2 regions of the Crossiella sp. CA198 genome follow, and region 1 is predicted to be linked to the other one. Evidence: riboswitches for the same ligand, from Rfam matches in the RefSeq annotation. Region 1 holds a riboswitch; the other holds the start of a gene.
What was found. Region 1 has a riboswitch for cobalamin ahead of cobN (cobaltochelatase subunit CobN). Riboswitches for the same ligand answer to the same signal wherever they lie in the genome.

Region 1 (7,289 bases):
GCCAGCCATTCGGCCAGCTCCTCCTGCGGCAGCGTGCCGGGGAGGACGGTGAGCACCTCGTCGCGTTCGACCAGGGGGCGGCCGAGCACGGCGGCGGCGCCGCTGACCGAGGTCACCCCGGGCACCACCTCGGTCGGGAACCGGTGCGCGAGCCGTTTGTGCATGTGCATGTAGGAGCCGTAGAAGAACGGGTCCCCGGCGGCGAGCACCACGACGTCGCGTCCGGCGGAGAGGTGCGCGGCCAGGCGTTCGGCGCTCTCGGCGTAGAACTGGTCGATCTGACCCTGATAGTCCTCGCTGTCCTCGGTGGTCACCGGGTAGATCAGCTGTTCCTCGATCTGGCCGGGCCGCAGGTAGGGCTCGGCGATGCCGCGGGCGATGCTGCGCCCGTGCCGCGCGCTGTGGAAGACCACCACGTCCGCCGCGCCGATCAGCCGGGCCGCCTTGACCGTCACCAGCTCCGGATCGCCGGGGCCGAGCCCGACGCCGTACAGCCGTCCCAGATCACTCACTCTTCGTCACTCGCAATCGCGTTGATCGCGGCGGCGGTCATCGCGCTGCCGCCCCGCCTGCCCCGCACCACCAGGTATTCCAGGCCCAGACCGTTGGCGGCCAGGGCTTCCTTCGATTCGGCCGCGCCGATGAACCCCACCGGGATGCCCAGCACCGCGGCGGGCTTTGGCGCGCCACCGGCGATCATCTCCAGCAGGTGGAACAGCGCGGTCGGCGCGTTGCCGATCGCCACCACCGCGCCGCCGAGCTTGTCCCGCAACAGTTCCAGGGCCGCCACACTGCGCGTGTTGCCCATCGACGCGGCCAGTTCCGGCACCCGCGGATCACCCAGGAAGCACAGCACCTCGTTGTCCGCGGGCAGGCGACGGCGGGTCACCCCGGCCGCGACCATGGTGGCGTCACACAGGATCGGCGCCCCGGCCTCCAGCGCGGCGCGGGCCGAGGCCACCACGCCGGGGGAGTGGCCGATATCGGCCACCAGGTCGACCATGCCGCAGGCGTGGATCATCCGCACCGCCACCCGGGCCACATCCGGGGGCAGTCCGGCCAGGTCGGCCTCGGCGCGGATGGTGGCGAAGGAGCGGCGGTAGATCTCCTTGCCGTCCTTGATGTACTCGGTCACTGCTGCTTCCTCCGGGCCGCGTCGATCGCCGCGGCCGTGTCCTCGTGCGGTTGTCCGTCGATCAGGTAGCCGTCCGCGGTGGCCAGCACGTCGATCGCGCCGCGCGGCCGTCCGCATCGCCGGGAGCAGCCCGACCAGTGCACCGGCCCGCCGGGCAACCCGAGGTGGCGCACGGCGTCGGCGCGCACATCGGCCAGGGATTTGGCGCAGCCGGGGCGGCCGGTGCAGGCGGTGACCGCGTGCCAGGGTGAGTCCGGATCGGTGATCAGCCCGTGCCCCAAGGTGATCGTCCGCGGCAGCACCAGACCGCGCCACGGTGTGAGCCGAACCTGCTCCACCGCGAGCAGGGCGCCGGACTGGTCCGGGTCCAACCGCCCCAGCGGCGCGCCCACGACCAGGCGCCCGTCCGGCAGCGGGCCGGGGGGCAGCGGCACTGATCCGCGCACCGCCAGCCGCTCCGTGGACACCGGTCCGCCCAGCCGTCGAGTGATCTCCGCGACACCGCCGTCGATCTCGGCCAGTCGCCAGGCCGTGCCGCCGTGCTCGGCCCGCAGCGCCAGGAATTCCAGGGCCGCCCGCAGCACCGCGTCCACCGGGTCGGCCACCCGCAGCCCTGAATCGGCCCCGGCCAGCGACAACGCCCAGGAAGAGCCAACCAGGTCCAGGCCGATATCCGCACCCAGCCCGCTCACCACGCCGCCGTCGTCCACGGCCACCAGGAACCGCCCCGGCAACCCGGCCAGTTCCGGCCGCGAACACAACGCGGCGTCGATCGCGTCCACCAGGTCCTGGTTGTCCGCCAGCGGCGCGGCCACGATGTTCCGCATCCGCTCATGGGTCAGCGAGGGCAGCAGCCCGGCCTCGGCCAGCCGCGCCCCCAACTCGACCTCAGCCCCGGCCGCCAGTCCTCTGAGCTGCACATTCGCCCGCGAGGTCAGCTCAAGCGACCCGTCGCCCAGCTCGATCGCGGCCGTTCGCAGCACCGCCAGCCGCGCCCTGGAGAGCGTGCCGCCCGATACCCGGACCCGGGCCAGGCCGCCATCGGCCGCCGGGTGCACCTCGATCGCGCCGGGACAGGCGTCCGGGCGCTGGCGATGTGGCGAAGCGGGCACCCGCGGGATGCTACGCGGCAGGTAGGGTCGCCTCGAACGGTGAACCACGGAGGAAGCCGGTGTGAGTCCGGCGCGGTCCCGCCACTGTCACCGGGTGCGAGCCCGGGAGCCAGACACTCCGCTCACCGTCCCCGACCGTCATGGGGCGCGGACCCCGAGGGATGTGGAGCCACGCGTGATCCTGCTGCTGTCGACCTCTGACACCGACCTGCTCTCCGCCCGCGCCGGCGAGGCCGATTACCGGCTCGGCAACCCGGCCCGGCTGCTCGTGGACGACCTGCCCGCCCTGGTCGAGGGCGTGGACCTGGTCGTGGTGCGCATCCTCGGCGGCCGCCGGATGTGGGAAGAGGGCCTGGACTGGCTGCTCGCCGGACCCCGGCCCGTCGTCGTGCTCGGCGGCGAACAGGCCCCGGACGCCCAGCTGATGGAGCTGTCCACGGTGCCTGGCGGCGTCTGCGCCGAGGCGCACGCCTACCTCGCGCACGGCGGCCCGGCCAACCTGGCCGAACTGCACAACTTCCTCTCCGACACCGTGCTGCTCACCGGTCTCGGCTTCGCCGCGCCGCAGCCCACCCCCACCTGGGGCGTGCTGGAGCGCACCGCCCGCACCACCAGCGGACCGGTGGTCGCGGTGCTCTACTACCGGGCCCACCACGTGGCCGGGAACACCGCCTTCGTCGAGGCGCTCAGCAGCGCGATCGAGGACGCGGGCGGCCAGGCGCTGCCGGTGTTCTGCTCCTCGCTGCGCACCGCCGAACCCGCACTGCTCACCGAACTCGGCAAGGCCGATGCCCTGGTCGTCACCGTGCTGGCCGCCGGGGGCACCAAACCGGCCGCCGCCTCCGCCGGTGGCGAGGACGACGCCTGGGACGTCGGCGCGCTGGCCGCGCTGGATGTGCCGATCCTGCAAGGACTCTGCCTCACCTCCAGCCGGGAGAGCTGGGCGGCCAACGACGACGGACTGTCCCCTTTGGACACCGCGACCCAGGTGGCCATCCCCGAGTTCGACGGCCGGATCATCACCGTCCCGTTCTCCTTCAAGGAGATCGACCCGGACGGCCTCACCGTGTACGTGGCCGACCCGGAACGCGCCGCCCGGGTCGCCGGGATCGCGGTCAAGCACGCCCAGTTGCGGCACATCCCGGCCGCCGACCGGCGGATCGCGCTGATGCTCTCGGCCTACCCGACCAAGCACTCCCGGATCGGCAACGCGGTCGGCCTGGACACCCCGGCCAGCGTGGTCAAACTGCTGGCCGCGTTGCGGGACAACGGTTATGACATCGGCCCGGCCGAAGGCGAGGGCGCCCTGCCCGGCGTGGCCAAGCTGGACGGTGACGCGCTGATCCACGCGCTGATCGCCGCCGGTGGCCAGGACGAGAACTGGCTCACCGAGACCCAGCTCTCCGGCAACCCGGTGCGGATCAGCGCCGCCAGGTACCGCGAGTTCTACGACACCCTGCCCGCCGACTTCCGCGCGGAACTCGAAGGCCACTGGGGTCCGGCGCCCGGCGAACTGTTCGTGGACCGTAGCCAGGATCCCGAGGGCGAGATCGTCCTCGCGGCGCTGACCGCGGGCAACGTGGTCGTCATGGTGCAGCCGCCGCGCGGCTTCGGCGAGAACCCGATCGCCATCTACCACGACCCGGACCTGCCGCCCAGCCACCACTACCTGGCCGCCTACCGCTGGCTGGCCCAGGAGTTCGGCGCGCACGCCATGGTGCACGTGGGCAAGCACGGCAACCTGGAATGGCTGCCCGGCAAGACCGTCGGCATGTCCGCCAGTTGCGGCACCGACGCGGCGCTGGGCGATATCCCGCTGATCTACCCGTTCCTGGTCAACGACCCCGGCGAGGGCACCCAGGCCAAGCGCCGGGCGCACGCCACCCTGGTCGACCACCTGGTGCCGCCGATGACCCGCGCGGACAGCTACGGCGACATCGCCCGGCTGGAACAACTCCTGGACGAGCACGCCAACATCGCCGCCATGGACCCGGCCAAACTCCCGGCCATCCGGGCGCAGATCTGGACCCTCATCCAGGCCGCCAAACTCGACCACGACCTGGGCCTGGACGACCGGCCGCACGACGCGGAGTTCGACGACTTCCTGCTGCACGTGGACGGCTGGCTGTGCGAGGTCAAGGACGTGCAGATCCGGGACGGCCTGCACATCCTGGGCGCCGCGCCCGAGGGCGAGGCCCGGATCAACCTGGTGCTGGCCATGATCCAGGCCCGGCAGATGTGGGCCGGACAGGTCGCCGCGCTGCCCGGCATCCGGGAAGCCCTGGGGCTCAACGAGGACGGCTCCGCCTCCCGCACCGACACCGACGCGATCGAGGCCAAGGCCCGCGAACTGGTCACCGCGATGGACGCGGGCGGCTGGGTCCAGGGCAGCGCCACCGAGGTGGTGCGTTCGGTGCTGGACAAGGACAACGAGGACGTCGCCAAGGTCCTCGAATTCGCCGCCGCCGAGGTGGTGCCCCGGCTGGCCCGCACCACCGACGAACTCGGCCACCTGCTGCACGCCCTGGACGGCGGCTACGTGCCTGCCGGGCCGAGCGGATCACCGTTGCGCGGCCTGGTGAACGTGCTGCCCACCGGCCGCAACTTCTACTCCGTGGACCCGAAGGCCGTGCCCAGCAGGCTCGCCTGGGAGACCGGGCAGGCCATGGCCGACTCGCTGCTGGACCGCTACCGCAAGGACACCGGCGAATGGCCGCCCTCGGTCGGACTGTCCGTATGGGGCACCAGCGCCATGCGCACCGCGGGGGACGACATCGCCGAGGTCCTCGCGCTGCTGGGCGTGCGGCCGGTGTGGGACGACCAGTCTCGCCGGGTCACCGGGCTTGAGGTGATCGGCCTGGCCGAGCTGGGCCGCCCGCGGATCGACGTCACGGTGCGCATCTCCGGGTTCTTCCGGGACGCCTTCCCGCACGTGGTCGCCCTGCTCGACGACGCCGTCCGGCTGGTCGCCGCCCTGGACGAACCGGCCGAGCAGAACTTCGTGCGCGCGCACGCCGAGGCGGACAAGGCCGAGCACGGCGACGACCGCCGCGCCACCATGCGCATCTTCGGCTCCAAGCCGGGCGCCTACGGGGCCGGGCTGCTGCCGCTGATCGACAGCAAGAACTGGCGCGACGACGCCGACCTGGCCGAGGTGTACGCGGTCTGGGGCGGCTATGCCTACGGCCGCGAACTCGACGGGCAGCCCGCCCGCGGCGATATGGAATCGGCGTACAAGCGGATCGCGGTGGCCGCCAAGAACGTGGACACCCGTGAACACGACATCGCCGACTCCGACGACTACTTCCAGTACCACGGGGGCATGGTCGCCACCGTCCGCGCGCTCACCGGCAAGGCCCCCGCCGCCTACATCGGCGACAGCACCCGGCCGGACGCGGTGCGCACCCGGACCCTCAACGAGGAGGTCTCCCGGGTCTTCCGGGCCAGGGTGGTCAACCCGCGCTGGCTGTCCGCGATGCGCCGCCACGGCTACAAGGGCGCCTTCGAGATGGCCGCCACCGTGGACTACCTCTTCGGCTACGACGCCACCACCGGGGTCGTCGCGGACTGGATGTACGAGAAGCTCGCCGAGAGCTACGTGCTGGACGAGGAGAACCACCGGTTCCTCACCGAGGCCAACCCGTGGGCGCTGCACGGCATCGCCGAACGGTTGCTGGAGGCGGCGGAGCGCAAGCTGTGGGAGAGCCCGGAACCGGCCACCCTGGACGCGTTGCGCGAGGCTTATCTCGCGACTGAAGGCGAACTCGAGGGCGACAGCTAGATTCGGCCAGGTGACAACTGGGGAAAGCTTGCGGAGGCCGCGCACGGGGGGACCGTGCGCGGCCGTTGCATTCGGGGGCCACCACCTGCACGTGGTGGCGCATCAGGACGACGACATCCTGTTCATGAACCCGGACCTGGCCGGCGCGATCACGGCGCGGCTGCCGGTCACCACCGTGTTCCTCACCGCGGGCGAGGGCTACGCCAAACCGAGTCCCGAACCGGACATTCCGGCGCTGAGCTGTCGTCCCGGGTACAAATTGGACCGTGAGCAGTACTCCGCCTGCCGCAACGACGGGGCCCGCGCCGCCTACGCGCTGATGCTGGGCTTTCCCAGCGCCGACGTGGCGAACTGGCGGACCGAGGCGCTGACCGTCAACGGCCCCAACGGGTTGCGCCGCCAGGTCGAGTTCAGCCGGGCCGAGCGGGACGGCCGGGTGGTCAACCTGATCTTCGTGAACTTGCCCGAATGGGCGGACAAGCACGCCGACACCAAGGCCGATCCGGCCGATCCGACCGGTAACACCGCCTCGCTGTTCCACCTGTGGCAGGACAACAGCCGCCGGGTCACCGTGGTGCCCGCCGGCGGTCCGGTGCGGGCGCGGCAGAGTTACGATCGCGAGGACCTGATCAATCTGCTGATCGGGCTGTGCCAACGGTTCCGGCCCACCGTGGTCCGGGTGCAGGACCCGCAGCCCGACCCTCGGCACGGCGCGGCGGACCGGTTGCACGACCACCGCGACCACGTCAGCGCCGCCCGGCTGGCCATCCTGGCGGTGCGCCGCCTGCCAGCCACCCAGCGCGTCGCGCTGATCACCTACCGTGGCTACAACATCCAGCACAGCCCGGTGAACCTGGACGCCGGTCAGCAGCGGGACAAGGACGAGCAGTTCGCCGCCTACGCCCAGTTCGACCAGCAGATCACCAACACCGCCGGGTATCGCGGCTGGCCGCAACGGCTTTACCACCGGTACTGGGGCGGCACGAACTGGGTGGCGCGCACCGCGGCCGGGAGGTTGCAGGCGTTCGCGGTGCACAGCGGCGGACTGCGAACCTGGTGGCAGGACGGCGAATCCGGCTGGCTGGGCCCGCGTGACCTGGGTGATCCGGGTGGTCCGCTGGCGCCCGCGGTCTCGGTGACGCGGGAGGAGGACGGTCGGCTCCGGGTGTTCGCGTTGCGGCTGGACACCTTCCAGGTGGTCTGCCTGACCCAGTCCCGGCCGGACGGCGACTGGCCGCGGCGGTGGGCGAGTCTGGGCAAC
Region 2 (7,289 bases), on a different contig from region 1:
TGGTCGACGGTGGCGGGTCGCTGCACACCGCGCTGGTCGGCGACCTGATCGCGGAACTGGCCCGGCGCAACGGCTGGCGCGGCCTGGTCGTGCACGGCGCGGTCCGGGACGCCGCGGCGCTGCGCACCCTGGACCTCGGGATCAAGGCGCTCGGCACGAATCCCAGGCGCAGCGCCAAAACCGGGGCCGGGGCGGTGGACGTGCCGGTGGAGTTCGGCGGGATCACCTTCCGCCCTGGCGATTTCCTGGTCAGCGACCACGACGGCGTGGTCGTGCTTGATCACCCGCCCGTCTAGGGATCGGGCGGGTTCGCGGGTGGTGCGCGGGATGTCTCCCCCGCGCACCACCCGCGTTTCTCGTTATCAGCCCAGGGTTTCGCGGACCTTGCGGGCCGCGGTGACCAGGTGCCGCAGGGCGGGCTCGACCTCGGCGTAACCGCGGGTCTTCAGCCCGCAGTCCGGGTTGATCCACAGCCGCTTGGGCGGCACCGCGGCGGCCGCGGCGGCGACCAGGTCGATGACCTCGTCCTGGCTGGGCACCCGCGGGGAGTGGATGTCGTAGACGCCCGGACCGACGCCGCGGCTGAAACCGGTGGCGCGCAGGTCTTCCAGCACCTCCATCTTGGACCGGGCGGCCTCGATGGTGGTCACGTCCGCGCCGAGACCGTCGATGGCGTCGATGACCTCGCTGAACTCCGAGTAGCACAGGTGGGTGTGGATCTGGGTGCCCACCGCGGCCCCGGCGACCGCGAGCTGGAAGGAGCCCACCGACCACTCCAGGTACTCCGGCTGGTCGGCCGCGTGCAGTGGCAGCAGTTCGCGCAGCGCGGGCTCGTCGACCTGGATGATCCGGATGCCCGCGGCCTCCAGGTCGGCGATCTCCTCCCGCAGGGCCAGCGCCACCTGGTCGGCGGTCTGGCCCAGCGGCTGGTCGTCGCGGACGAAGGACCAGGCCAGGATGGTCACCGGGCCGGTCAGCATGCCCTTGACCGGCTTGCCGGTCAGCGACTGGGCGTAGCTGGCCCAGTCCACGGTGATCGGCCTGGGCCGGGTGACGTCGCCGTGGATGATCGGCGGCCGCACGCAGCGCGAGCCGTAGGACTGCACCCAGCCGAGTTCGGTGGTGGCGAAGCCGTCCAGGTGCTCGGCGAAGTACTGCACCATGTCGTTGCGCTCGGGCTCACCGTGCACCAGCACGTCCAGGCCGATGTCCTCCTGGAGCTTGATCACCCTGGCGATCTCGGCGCGCATCCGCTCCTCGTACTGCGCCTGGGTGAGGTCCCCGGTGCGCAGGCCGGCCCGCGCGGTGCGGATCTCGCCGGTCTGTGGGAAGGAACCAATGGTGGTGGTGGCCAGCGGGGGCAGGCCCAGCAACGCGTCCTGGGCGGCCGCGCGCTCGGCGTAGGGCGCGCGCAGGCGGTCCGCGGGCCGCAGGGCCGCCACCTTGGCGCGCACCGCGTCGTCGCGCCGCGGCTCGGCGGTGGCCTGCACGGCCTGCTCCGCCCACTCGCCGGTGGCGCCCTCGCGCAGTGCCCGGCCCAGCAGCACGACCTCGCGCACCTTCTGCCGGGCGAAGGCCAGCCGCGAGCGGACCTCGGGCGCCAGACCGGTCTCGGCGTCCAGGTCATAGGGCACGTGCAGCAGCGTGGACGAGGTGCCGACCACGACCTCCTTGGCGGCGCCTGCCAGGGAGACCGCCTTGGCCAGCGCCTGGCGCAGGTCCGCGCGCCACACGTTGCGGCCGTCGATCACCCCGGCGACCAGGGTCTTGTCCCGCAGCGCAGGCACGCTGGCGATGCCCTCGGTGCTCCCGGCCACCAGGTCGACCGCGATGGCCTCGACAGCGCTCCCGGCCAGCACCGGCAGTGCCGGGCCGAGTGACCCGTAGCAGCCGGTGACCAGCAGCTTCGGCCGGTTCGGCACCGCGGCGAGGCGGTCGTAGGCGCGGCCGAGCGCGGCCAGCTCCTCCTCGGTGCGGTCCGCGGCGAAGGCGGGTTCGTCGAACTGCACCCAGGACACCCCCTCGGTGGCCAGTGCGCCGAGCAGCTCGACGTAGACGGCAAGGAGGTCGTCCAGCCGGGCCAGTGGGTCAGCGCCCTTGGCCAGCAACAGGAAGGTGACCGGGCCGAGCAGCACCGGGCGGGTGTCCACGCCCAGCGCCCTGGCCTCCCGGTACTCCTCGATCGGCTTGCCGCCTGCCAGGAAGAACACGGTGTCCTGGTCGATCTCGGGCACCAGGTAGTGGTAGTTGGTGTCGAACCACTTCGTCATCTCCAGCGGCGGCACCTCGTCGGTGCCCCGCGCGGCGGCGAAGTAGGTGTCCAGGTCGTGGTCCTGGCGGAAGCGTGCCGGGACCGCGCCGACCAGGGCCGCGGTGTCCAGCACCTGGTCGTAGTAGGAGAACGTGTTGGAGGGGACCGAGTCCAGTCCCGCGTCGTGCAGTTCCAGCCAGGTGGAGGTGCGCAACTCCTTGGCGGTGGCGAGCAGGGCGTCCCGGCCGATGCGGCCCGCCCAGTACTGCTCCACCGCGCGCTTGAGTTCCCGGCGCGGACCGATCCGCGGATAGCCCAGGACGGTGGCGCCGATACCGCTGGTCACAAGCTCTCTCCTCGCGAGCGTGCGGGAGTCCGGATTGGTCCCAGGGCACGCCGGCGGGCGGCACGAAGCCGCGTCCGCACAAGCCCACCCGAGAGGCTTCCGGACCACCGTGAACCCGGCGGGCTCACGGACCAGTGGCAGGTCTTCGGACTCACGGGCGCCGTGCTCGCTCCTACCGGCCGTCGCTTCCCACGCTCGCGCGCAGTGCTTGATGACGGCTTTCGTTCCCGTTCACCGCTGCGGGGCAGTCCCGGATTCACACCGGGTTCCCTCTTGCCTCGCCAAGCCGTTCCACGGCCGGGCGAACCACCAGCCACGCGAGCGTAGCGCACCGCGGGAGCCTCGCTCAGGATCTGGGATTTTCCTTACGACCCACCGGCAGGACGGCGCAGCAGGTAGGAGTCCATGATCCACCCCTTGGCGTCGCGGGCGCGTTGCCTGCTGGCCACGATCTGTTCGGCGACCTCGGCCAGCGGCCCGGCGATCAGGATCTCGTCCGCGGTGCCCACGTAGGCGCCCCAGTGGATGGTGGCACCCGGTTCGTCCAGGTGTTTCAGGAAGGTGTTGCCCGCGTCCAGCATCACCAGCACGTCGTCGACGCCCTCGGGCCAGCCCGCGGCCAGCCGCCGTCCGGTGGTGATCTGCACCGCACCGGCGATCTGGTTGAAGGTGATCCGGTGCCGGGCGGCCAGCGCGGACAGGCTGCTGATGCCGGGCCGCACCCGCACCTCGAAGTCCGCGCCGCCGGCCAGCACGCCCTCGACCACCGCGATGATGCTGTCGTAGAGCGCGGGATCGCCCCAGACCAGGAACGCCCCGGTCTGCTCGGGACCGAGGTGCTCGGCGATCATCCGGGCGCACAGCTCGACCCGCCGCGCCCGCCAGTCCGCCACCGCTTCGACGTAACCGTCGTAGTCGCGTCGCCGTTGCGGATCGTCCACCCGCGCCACCCGGTACCCGCCGCCGGGCACGTGCGTGTCCAGGATGACCTGGCGCAGGTCCGAGAGTTCGCGCGCCTGCCCGGCCTTGTCCAGGAAGAACACCACATTGGCGCGCCGCAGCGCGTCCACCGCCTCCACCGTGATCTGCCCGGGATCGCCCGCCCCGATGCCGACCACCTCGACCACCCGCCGCACCCGTACCCCGTTCCTCGCCGTCCCAGTGCACCGATTGTCCGTCACAACGGATCTCGCAGTTCTCCCCGGAGTCGGCTCGATGGGGTGGCCCTCGGGGCAACTAGCCTTTTCAGGCCCTGGACCAGCCAATACTGGCCCAATGTCCTATCGCGACCTGACGGATGAGACGGCCTACGACCGGCAGCGGCTGGCGGGTCTGTCCCGCCGCGGACTGCTCCGGTTGACCGCCGGTCTGGGGGCCGCCGCGGCGTTGTCCGCGACCGCCGGACCGCTGGCCACCGCGGCCGATCGCCCGGCCACCATCGTCAAACCGTTGCCGCCCGAGCTGTTCATCCCGCACGGCACCAACGCCGAGATGCGCTGGGAAGCCATGCGTGGCCAGGGCCATCTGGTGCCCACCGACCGGTTCTTCGTGCGCAACCACACCGGCACCCCGCTGATCGACGCGCGCAGCTGGCGGCTGCGGCTGTTCGGCACCGGCCTGCACGGCGCGCCGGGCCGGGACCGGGCGGTCGAGTTCAGCTACGAGGACCTGCTCGGCATGCCCGCCGAGTCGAGCACCGCTTTCGTCGAGTGCGCGGGCAACGGCCGCAGCTTCTACGGCTCCCAGCAGGGCACTCCGGCCCCCGGCACCCCGTGGACGCTGGGCGGGGTCGGCGTGGCCCGCTGGCGCGGTGTGCGGCTGGCCACGGTGCTGGAGCGGGCCGGGCTGACCGGGGCCGCGGTGGACGTGCTGCCCAGCGGCCTGGACCCGGAGTTCGTGGACGGGCAGGTCAACCTGGGCCGGGTGCGCAGGCCGCTGCCGGTGGCCAAGGCGCTGCGGGACACCCTGCTGGCGTATGAGATGAACGGCGAACCGCTGCCGCCCGACCATGGATTCCCGGTGCGGCTGATCGTGCCGAACTGGACCGGGATCTCCAGCATCAAGTGGGTTGGCGAGATCGAGGTGGCGGACCGGCCGCTGTTCTCGCCGTGGAACACTCAGTTCTACCGCCTGTTCGGCCCGAGCTACCCGCAGGAGGGCAGCGCGCCGCTGACCAGCCAGGTCACCAAGAGCGCCTTCGAGCTGCCGCGCGAGGCCCGGCTGGCCGTGGGGCGGACGCGCCTGCTGACCGGGCGGTCCTGGTCGGGCGCAGGGCGAGTGCGCGGGGTCCGGATCAGCACCGACGGCGGCGCGAGCTGGCGACCCGCCCACCCCCGTCGCCTGAGCCGGGACCAGGCGTGGCTGCCGTGGACCTTCGCCTGGCGGCCGGAGCGGCCGGGCCCGTACACGCTGCTGGCCGAGGCCACCGACAGCACTGGCGCGACCCAGCCGAGGGAGGTGCCGTTCAACCGGTTCGGCTACCTCTTCGGCGCGGTGGTGCGGCACCCGGTGACGGTCGGCTGAAACCCGCTCGCTTCACCGGCCCTGCCCCGGGCACGCTGCCGGACGTGCCACCAGCGTTCATCCCGGGTGTGGAACTCGCCGCCCGCCTCTACCGGGAAGCCGTCCGCCCTTTGCTGGACCGGCATTTCCCCGGGCTGGCGCACAGCGCGGCGCTGATCGGCCCCGGCTCCGAGGTCCTCGGCTTCGACACCGCCCGCTCCACCGACCACGACTGGGGACCACGCCTGCAACTGTTCCTGCACCCGACTGACCTCGCCGAACACGGCGTGGAGGTGTCCGGACTGCTGGCCGAGCGGCTGCCCACCGCGATCGCCGGTTACCCGACCAACCTGGTCCCGACCGGCGAGCGGGGCACCCGGCACCTGCGCCCGACCAGCGGACCTGTCCAGCACGGGGTGGAGATCGCCGACCTCGGCGCCTGGCTGACCGGCCGGCTCGGCTTCGACCCACGAGACGGGATCAGCACCCGCGACTGGCTGGGCACGCCAACGCAGGCACTCGCCGAGGTCACCGCGGGCGCGGTCTGGCACGACGGCCTGGCCCAGCTCGAACCGGCCCGGCGCGCGCTGGCCTGGTACCCCGACGACGTGTGGCGCTACCTGCTGGCCTGCCAATGGCAACGCCTCAGCCAGGAAGAACCCTTCCCCGGCCGTTGCGCGGAGGTCGGCGACGATCTTGGTTCCGCGATTATCGCCGCCCGGCTGGCCCGCGACCTGATCCGGCTGTGCCTGCTGCTGAACCGGGTCTACCCGCCCTACGGCAAATGGCTCGGCAGCGCTTTCGCCCGCCTGCCCTGCGCCGCCCGGCTGACCCCACTGCTCACCGCCGCGATCGCCGCCACCGACTGGCCGGACCGCGAACAGCACCTCAGCGCAGCCAGCGCGATGGTGGCCGCCCTGCACAACGACGCCGCTCTCACCGACCCGGTCGATCCCAGCCCACGCCCGTTCCACGACCGCCCCTACCTCGTGCTGCACGCCGAGCGCTTCACCGCGGCCCTGCGCGCCACCATCCGCGATCCCGAGCTGCGCGAACTGCCCATGGATCGCGGATTTCACTGATCGGCTGTACCGCTGAGCCGATCATCGGTGCCACGGTGAGTGGTCAACATCGTCCGCGAAGGGAATCACCACCGTGACTACCGCCCTGACCTCCTTGTGACCCACGCCGCGCAGAGCTGGGCGACCCAGGACATCGCCGAGGACTACGACACCTGGGACGACGGGGCATGCTGGCTGCTCGGTTACCCGTTCGTGCCCGGCGAACTCGGTCTGCGGGCCGGGAACCGGTTGCTGGACCTGGGATGCGGGCCGGGCACGGTCACCAGGTGGTTCGCCGACCGGCACGCCATCTCGGTGGTGGCAACGGATTTCTCCGCGGCCATGCTGGAGATCGCGGCCAGGCAACCCCATCCGCGGATCGACTACCGGCTCAGCGAGGCCGATCTGCTGCCGTTGCCGGATGACTCGGTGGACGCGGCGATGTCCTGCTTCATGTTCATCTGCGTGCCCGAACTCGACCGGCTGCAGCGGATGGTCGCCGAGGTCAGCCGGGTGCTGCGGCCCGGCGGACGGTTCACCGTGCTCGGCCCGAATCCGGCGCAGGCCAACGGCGAGTTCAGCGGGTTCCGGCGCGGCGTGCCCGGCCACAGCTACGCGGCCGGTGAGCCGTTGCCGGTCCAGGTACAGCGCACCGACGGCAGCTGGATCGGCACGGTGGACGTGCACTGGCCGGAGTCGACCTACCTGGAGCTGTTGACCGGCGCGGGTTTCCGGGTCATGTCCCGGCGCACCCCGCGACTGGCGGACGCGGCCGGGGTAGCCGATCCCGGGCTGCTGCGCGCACGCAGCTGGACCGCCGAACGCGACCGCGCGCCGTTCCTGCTGATCACCGGCGAACTACCCGCCTAGGTCCAGCCCGCACCTCGCCGGCGTGTTGGCCGTTGTCGTACACGGTGTTGGCCGATCTGGTACGCCCTTCGGCCAACACACCGTCCACAACGGCCAACACACCGTACGACAACGGCCAACACGGTGGGGGCTTAGATCACCTCGAAGTTGGCCATCATGGCCATGTCCTCGTGTTCGGCGTTGTGGCAGTGGAAGACATAGCGTCCGCGATAGCCCTCGAAGCGGGTGATCACCTCCACCGCCTCGCCGGGGCTCAGGT

Region 2: it holds a riboswitch for cobalamin, as region 1 does, so the genes downstream of both, metE (5-methyltetrahydropteroyltriglutamate--homocysteine S-methyltransferase) here and cobN (cobaltochelatase subunit CobN) in region 1, are expected to answer to the same signal.

Annotation. Positions count from the first base shown of each region.
Region 1 is NZ_JBQJIM010000043.1:1,844-9,132, forward strand. Features, by position in the region: gene ACTOWY_RS41720 (precorrin-2 C(20)-methyltransferase) at 1-512, opposite strand, end outside; gene ACTOWY_RS41725 (precorrin-8X methylmutase) at 509-1,135, opposite strand; gene ACTOWY_RS41730 (hypothetical protein) at 1,132-2,247, opposite strand; cobalamin riboswitch at 2,254-2,387, shown strand; gene cobN (cobaltochelatase subunit CobN) at 2,423-6,028, shown strand; gene ACTOWY_RS41740 (PIG-L family deacetylase) at 6,120-7,289, shown strand, end outside.
Region 2 is NZ_JBQJIM010000023.1:164,421-171,709, forward strand. Features, by position in the region: gene rraA (ribonuclease E activity regulator RraA) at 1-296, shown strand, start outside; gene metE (5-methyltetrahydropteroyltriglutamate--homocysteine S-methyltransferase) at 363-2,597, opposite strand; cobalamin riboswitch at 2,717-2,923, opposite strand; gene cobF (precorrin-6A synthase (deacetylating)) at 2,963-3,733, opposite strand; gene ACTOWY_RS33390 (sulfite oxidase) at 3,873-5,120, shown strand; gene ACTOWY_RS33395 (DUF4037 domain-containing protein) at 5,165-6,181, shown strand; gene ACTOWY_RS33400 (class I SAM-dependent methyltransferase) at 6,278-7,030, shown strand; gene ACTOWY_RS33405 (multicopper oxidase family protein) at 7,162-7,289, opposite strand, start outside.